One region of the Streptomyces sp. NBC_01471 genome, then DNA from elsewhere that is predicted to be linked to it. Evidence: riboswitches for the same ligand, from Rfam matches in the RefSeq annotation. Region 1 holds a riboswitch; each other region holds the start of a gene.
What was found. A riboswitch is a leader RNA that binds a small molecule or an ion and turns the genes downstream of it on or off. The one in region 1 is predicted to bind cobalamin.
Positions count from the first base shown of each region.

Region 2: linked by a shared signal. The riboswitch ahead of OG285_RS02445 (ABC transporter substrate-binding protein) and the one ahead of OG285_RS03660 (CbtB-domain containing protein) in region 1 are both predicted to bind cobalamin.
Region 3: linked by a shared signal. The riboswitch ahead of cobN (cobaltochelatase subunit CobN) and the one ahead of OG285_RS03660 (CbtB-domain containing protein) in region 1 are both predicted to bind cobalamin.

Region 1 covers NZ_CP109450.1:841,227-843,485, reverse strand. Annotated here, with positions in the region: gene OG285_RS03665 (CbtA family protein) at 325-1,092, opposite strand; gene OG285_RS03660 (CbtB-domain containing protein) at 1,119-1,343, opposite strand; adenosylcobalamin (AdoCbl) riboswitch at 1,347-1,491, opposite strand; partial or broken gene OG285_RS03655 (histidine phosphatase family protein) at 1,706-1,968, shown strand; gene OG285_RS03650 (hypothetical protein) at 2,177-2,259, opposite strand, start outside.
Region 2 covers NZ_CP109450.1:571,977-574,235, forward strand. Annotated here, with positions in the region: gene OG285_RS02445 (ABC transporter substrate-binding protein) at 1-1,269, opposite strand, end outside; cobalamin riboswitch at 1,304-1,490, opposite strand; gene OG285_RS02450 (trans-aconitate 2-methyltransferase) at 1,769-2,259, opposite strand, start outside.
Region 3 covers NZ_CP109450.1:7,797,571-7,799,829, forward strand. Annotated here, with positions in the region: gene cobG (precorrin-3B synthase) at 1-874, opposite strand, end outside; cobalamin riboswitch at 982-1,132, shown strand; gene cobN (cobaltochelatase subunit CobN) at 1,169-2,259, shown strand, end outside.

The sequences.
Region 1 (2,259 bases):
TCAGGGCCCTCCGGAAACTCTTGCGGGCAGCCGGTGAGGAGCAGAGGGGTGAAACGGTGAACACGTGGACAATGAGTGGCAAGGGGTTGGCCAAGCCAGAACCTTGTGTTCGCACACGGACGGATCCCGCCCGGATGTGGTCCGGGCGGGATCCGTGGTCTCCGGGATACGGAGGCGAAGCCGTCAGTGCATCAGCGTGCCAGTGGGGGAGGCCGGTGCCGGTCGGCAGCTCGTGGTGCACGCGCTGCCGGTGGTGCCCGCCACGGCAGTTGACGCACGCACAGCTGTGGGTGCGCCCACAGCCGGTGGCGCACGCGCAGTTGGTCAGCTGACGGGGGCCGTCGTCCGCGCCGTCGTGCCGTCCGCGTCGTGTGCCGGAGCTGTCCGCGGCAGGAGATGACGCTCGGCGAGGTGGCCGAAGATCATGCCGAACCCGGTCCACAGGGTGAGCTGGATGGCGAGTGCCGAGAGCCGGAACTGCCAGAGCAGAGTGGCCGGGAAGTCCTTGGGCACCTCGTTGATGGCGGGCAGGAACTCATAGGCGAGTCCGACCACCACGAGGAAAGCGGCGCCCGCCGACACAGTGGCGTTCCAGTTGCCCAGCCGGGGCGCGAGCCGCTTGCCGAGGATCACGGCGGCGACGGCGAGCAGCACGCTGAGGACCATCATCAGGAAGTACAGCGTGGTGCGTTTGCCGATGGTGCCGGGGTCGCCGACGGACGGCGGGTTGGCCGGGTACTTGAGGAACGGCACGACGTACACGGCGATCAGGGCGCCGGCCGACACCAGCACGGCTGTCGCCCGGGGGCCGAACCTGCCGGTACGGCCGAGTGCGAAGCAGAACGCGAGGGCGGCGATGCCGCCGACCGCGACGCCGAAGACGAGCACACCGGTGGCCAGGCCGGCTGTCGACTGGAGGGAGCGGCTGACCACCTCCATCTCGTGCTCGTGGCTGTGCGCGTCCTCGAAGGCGATGGCCGAGTCCACCCGCGGCTCACCGAGCAGATAGGCGACGACCAGCGCCAGCACACCGGCGGCGAGGCCGGCCAGCATGCCGCGGACGAGCAGGGCGCGTATGGATATGGAGTTCATGAGAGAGGTCCCCTGGACGTCAGCGGTCAGTGGCAGGGGAAGCCGAGAAGGTGACGCCCGTCATGGACCCACTCGTGCACATCCGTCCCGGAGACGAGCGAGGTGGCGCCCTGTTCGGCGCCGACGAAGTACAGCAGGATGAGCATGAGGATCCCGAAGAAGACCGCCCAGGGGGCGATGGCCTTGAGGGAGAGAGGAGCGATCGCCGGAGTGGCGGGGGCGCTCGGGGTGGGGGCAAGGGAGTTTGCCATGGCAGAACCTCCTGGGGAACACGCGTCCCGATCGTGGTGCCTGAGACGAAGGTGCTGGGTCTGACTTCCCGCAGAACGGGTTCACAGTGGCGCGACCGTGCCGGATTCCCACCGGACTTCCATCACACCCTCGTCATGTTCATGTGGACCGTACCGCTTGCCGGGCCGGCTCCGCTACGGTGCCGGTCGGCCGGACGGCCCGTCACACCCCGTGCCCGCCGCCCCCAACTCACGTGATCCGCTTGCCCTGCCGAGCGGACGGACACCGCGACGGGGACAGCGATGACGGTACGCGTGATGTTGATCTCACCTGCCCACAGCGCCGCACTGCGCGAAGCGCGCTTCGACGGCGAGGGGCCGCGGATCCCGCCGCGGCGCCGCACGGTGGTGAGTCCCTGCACGCGCTCCGCGAGCGGACGGGCACCTGGCTGGAAGGGCCGGCCGGCGGGGGCGGCCGGGGGCTGGCAGTGGCCGGTCCCGCCGTGGTGCGGGCCGCCGTACCGCAGGTGCCGGCCCTCCCCGGCGAGGTGCTCTGGCGGCTGGACGCGGCACCGTGACGCTGACCGAGCTGAGCGGCAGGGCCGGACGGTGGAACCTGCGCATCGGACGGCCGCTGGAACCGTGACCCGGGATGCGCGCCCGCAGCCGGTGCGCTCCGCTGGGAGGCACGCGACCGGACTGGACAGCACCGGACTGGCCGACCGGGCTGGACAGCGTCGGACCGGACAGCACCGGACTGGCACAGCACCGGACCGGCACAGCACCGGACCGGACCGGGCCGGACTGCACCGGAGGAGCTGGACCCGGGCGTACCGCGGGCAGTGCGCCGAGCATCACAGCCCGCGGGCCCGCTCTGCGGGAATCTTCGCTGGTCGTGACAGGCTGAAGCCCTTGTACAACATCAACACCGACGTCA
Region 2 (2,259 bases), 270 kb from region 1:
GAAGGCGGCGACGCCCTGCGTCCTGATCTCGCTGAAATACGTGCTGGCCGCACGGGTGTTGGCGGTCAGCTTCAGCCCCACCTCGCGCAGCTGCCGCGCCATCAGGTCCGCGGCTGTCTCCCACGTGGCGTCGACGGAGCTGGTCTCCACGGTGATGTGCAGCCCCTCCGCGCCGGCCGCCTTCACCAGGCTCCGCGCCTCGCCGACGTCCCGTTCGCGGGGCCTGAGACCTTGCGGGTAGCCGCGCAGGCCCATGCCGAAGAGGTCGTTCCCCGCCTCACCGTGCCCGGCCAGCGCGACCCGGACCAGCGCCTCGCGGTCGAGCCCGAGCTGCACGGCCCGCACCAGCCGCGGGTCGTCGAACGGCTTCCGGCCGGTGCGCAGCAGCAGCTGCTGGGCGGTGGCCCGTTCCGCGGTGAGCAGTCGCGTCGAGCCCTCCTTCTTCAGCCGGTCCACGGAGGCGCCGGCCATGTCGGAGGCGTAGTGGACCTGTCCGGACAGCAGCGCGTTGAGCCGCGCCGACTCCTCGTTCGCGGGGACGATCTCCAGCTCGGCGATGTGCGGGGCGCCGTCCCAGTGGTCGGCCCAGCGCCGGTAGCGGGCGGTGCCACCGGGCGTGAAGGACACAAAGGTGAAGGGCCCGGAGCCGACGGGCTTGCGGAAGTCCCTCGTACCGTCGGGGATGATCTCGGTACCGGGGCCGGCGAAGACAGTGGGGAACTCGAAGTTCGGCGCCTTCAACACGAAGAGGACGGATCGCGCGCCCTCGGCCCTGGTGGCGTCGAAGTCGATCGCTGACAGCAGTACCTGCGAGGGGGAGCCGGTGGCGGGGTCCGCGGCACGGCGGTAACTGTAGAGAACGTCCTTCGCGGTCACCGGTTTCCCGTCGTGGAAGTCCGCCTTGCGCAGACGTATTCGCCAGCGGGTTCCGGAGGCGTCGCTCTCCCAGGACTCCGCGAGACGCTTGCGGACGGACATGTCGTCCGCGTACGTGCCGAGCGTGTCGTACAGGGCCTTGGCGCGGGCCTGGTCGACGAAGTTCGGGGCGATGTGGGGGTCGAGGGTCTCCTGCGAGCCGCCGGCCGTGAACGCGGCGCGGAACCGGTCGCCGCCTCCCCCGTCCTTCCCGTCCGCGCCGCAGCCGGTGAGCAGGCCGGAGGACGCGGCAAGTGCCAGGGCGCCCCCGGCGGCCAGCACGCTCCGCCTGCCGGGGCCTGGCCGGTTGCCGAGTTCCGGCCGGTGTACCGGCTCCGTCCGGGCATGCGTCATCACAGTCGATCCTCTCCGGGGTGTCCTCGCCCCTGCTGTCGGACCGGCGACGGGTCAGTCTCCTGGCTCCCGGATCATCGCTCGCCTCCGCCTTCCCATCCGCAGCCGCGGACAGTGACATGCAGGAGGACCGCTTCCCGGTCACAGTGGCGGGACCGCGCCGGACTCGCACCGGCTTCCTGATCCCCGTCGCCTCGTGCACCCATTGTGGCGCACGGGACGAGCGGAGCCGGACCCGGCTCTGCTCCCGGCTCCGGGGAGTGCGATCAGCTGGTCCCGGCAGCGCTGACGCGCAAGGTGCGGAGGAACGTCTTGTTCACGGCGCGCGCCAGGGGGCCGGTGGGTTGCGGCGACTTCCCTTGGTCGACGCGGAGGCTGCACCGCAGGCCAAGTCCCGGAGCTGACCACCTCGCGCAACCACGATGCGCCAGAGCCGCATGACCGGCCAGAGCGGGCCGGTCATGCGGCTTCGGCTCGCTCGACGCACAGGAAGGTCAGGTCACCGCAGTGCGGCGACCACCGCGTCACTGGGTGAACACCAGATCGGGCGTGCCTCCCGGAAACCGGCCTCCCGCAGGGTCCGCGTATGCCAGTCGGTGGTGGTGGGCCGCGCCGGGCGAGGGGCGTCGAGCGGCACCCGGGGGTCGCCCAGCAGGACGAACCGCCGTCGTACGGGTTCCGAGAGCGCCGGGTCCTCGGCGACCGCGCTCCACCAGGCGGCCCAGTCCTGCGCCCCGGCGGCCTGTTCACGTTCCTTGCGCGCCTCGGCGTGGGCACGGGCCGCGGCGTTGAGGATCGGCGCGGACTCGTCCACCATGTGGTCGGCGTTGAGGAAGACACCTCCTTCCCTGAGCACTCCCGTCAGTTGGCGGTAGAGGGCGCGCAGCGGCTCGGTGTCCAGCCAGTGCAGCGCGGTAGCCGTGAGGACCGCGTCGTAGGAGCGGCGCGGCAGCGCCCGGGTCCAGCCCGGATCGGTGAGGTCCGCCGTCA
Region 3 (2,259 bases), 7.0 Mb from region 1:
ACTGGGCGGAGGTGATGAGGCCGAGCGGCGCCCCGACGGAGAGCGCCGTCCGTCCGTCCGGGGCCGGCACCGGACCGGGCGCGGGCCCGGCTCCGGACGTCAGCCGTTCCGCCCGGTCCCGGGCAGCGGCCGGGATGCCGGCGGCTGCCAGCCGCTCCGCGACCGCGCGGACGAACGCCGCCGGTCCGCCGGGCAGTTCCGCCACGCGCCAGGCGCCGGTTCCGGCGGCACGGGCTGTGCTCAGGAAGGTCTCGGCCGCCAGCAGCGCACAGCGGGCCGCGTGTTCGGCCGGCACCGCCAGCGTCTCCCGCGCATCGCCGGCGCACAGCAGCGCACCGGCGCCCGAAGAAGCGATCAACGTCACATCCGCGCCGAGCCCGGCCACGTCACCGCGGCCGTCGTCGAGCGCGAACAGGAACCTGCCCGACAGCTCCGCGGCCGCCTCGCAGCCACAGAGTAGTGCGTCCAACTCCCGCGCCCAGCGCTGGACATCGGCCGCTCCCCGCCCGTCGAGGCCGGACAGCGGGGAGGCCACGACATTGCGGGCCCGCTCATGGCGTACCGAGGGCAGCAGCCCGGCGCCCGCGAACACCTCGGCGAGCTCCTGGCCCCGGTCCGGGGCCAGCCCGCGCAGCTGCACATTGCCGCGCGACGTCAGATGCAGCGCCCCGTCGCCCAGCCGCCGCGCCACGTCCAGCAGCGTCCCGGCCTGCGAAACCGTCAGTACGCCCGCCGGGATCCTGACCCGCGCCAGCGCGCCGTCGGCCGCCGTGTGCAGGCGCAGGCTGCCCGGACACGCGTCACCGCGGTCACGGCGGGCGGCCGGCTCCCGTGGAGGCGGAGGTGCGGAGGAGAGGGGCATGGCGGCGAGCATACCGACCAGTCCGCAAGGCCCATGTCCTGCACCGATGCGACGGCTCGTAAGGACCGGGTGCGCCGCGGGCGGACCCGGTGGCCCACTGCCGGTCGCCCGTCAAGGTCGTTACTATGCTTGGCGACGGGCCGTTCGGCCCGCAATCGCCTAGACGGCGACAGGGGAGGAAGCCCGGTGAGATTCCGGCGCGGTCCCGCCACTGTGAGCCCGGCTTCCGAGCCGGGTGAGCCAGGAACTCCCGCCGTCCTGACCACCGCCCGGGGCGTGGACACCCCGAGGAAGGCCTGACGCCGCATGCTCCTGCTCCTGTCGACGTCCGACACCGACCTGCTCAGCGCCCGTGCCGCTGACGGCCCGGTGGCTTACCGCTTCGCCAACCCGGCCCGCCTCCAGCTCACCGACCTGCCCGCGCTCCTCGAAGGCGCCGACCTGGTCGTGGTACGCCTCCTCGGCGGCATCCGCGCCTGGCAGGAGGGCCTCGACCTGCTCCTGGCGGACGGGCGCCCGGTCGTCGTCCTCACCGGCGAGCAGGCCCCCGACGCCCAGTTGATGGAGGCGTCGACCGTCCCGGTCGGAATCGCCGCCGAGGCCCATGCCTATTTGGCACACGGCGGGCCCGCCAACCTCGACCAGCTCGCCCGTTTCCTCTCCGACACCGTGCTCCTCACCGGCCACGGCTTCGAGCCCCCGGCGCCCGCGCCCAGCTGGGGCCCGCTGGACCGCACCGCCCGCACCACGGACGGGCCGACTGTCGCGGTGCTCTACTACCGGGCCCACCACATGAGCGGCAACACCGCCTTCGTGGCCGCCCTCTGCGAGGCCGTCGAGGACACCGGGGGCCGGGCCCTGCCGCTCTACGTCGCCTCGCTGCGCGCCCCCGAGCCGGAGCTGATCGAAACGCTGCGCGCGGCGGACGTCATCGTGACCACCGTCCTGGCCGCCGGCGGAACGAAGCCCGCCCAGGCCTCCGCCGGGGGCGACGACGAGTCCTGGGACGCGGGCGCCCTCACCGCCCTGGACGTCCCCATCCTCCAGGCGCTCTGCCTCACGGGTTCACGGGCCGTCTGGGAGGAGAACGACGAGGGCGTGTCGCCGCTGGACGCGGCCAGCCAGATCGCCGTACCCGAGTTCGACGGCCGGCTGATCACGGTGCCCTTCTCCTTCAAGGAGATCGACCAGGACGGGCTCCCCGCCTATGTCGTCGACCCCGAACGGGCCGCCCGCGTCGCCGGGATCGCCGTGCGCCACGCGCGGCTGCGGCACATAGCCCCCGCCGACAAACGCCTGGCCCTGGTGCTCTCCGCGTACCCCACCAAGCACTCCAGGATCGGCAACGCCGTCGGCCTGGACACCCCCGCGAGCGCCGTCGCCCTGCTGCGCCGGCT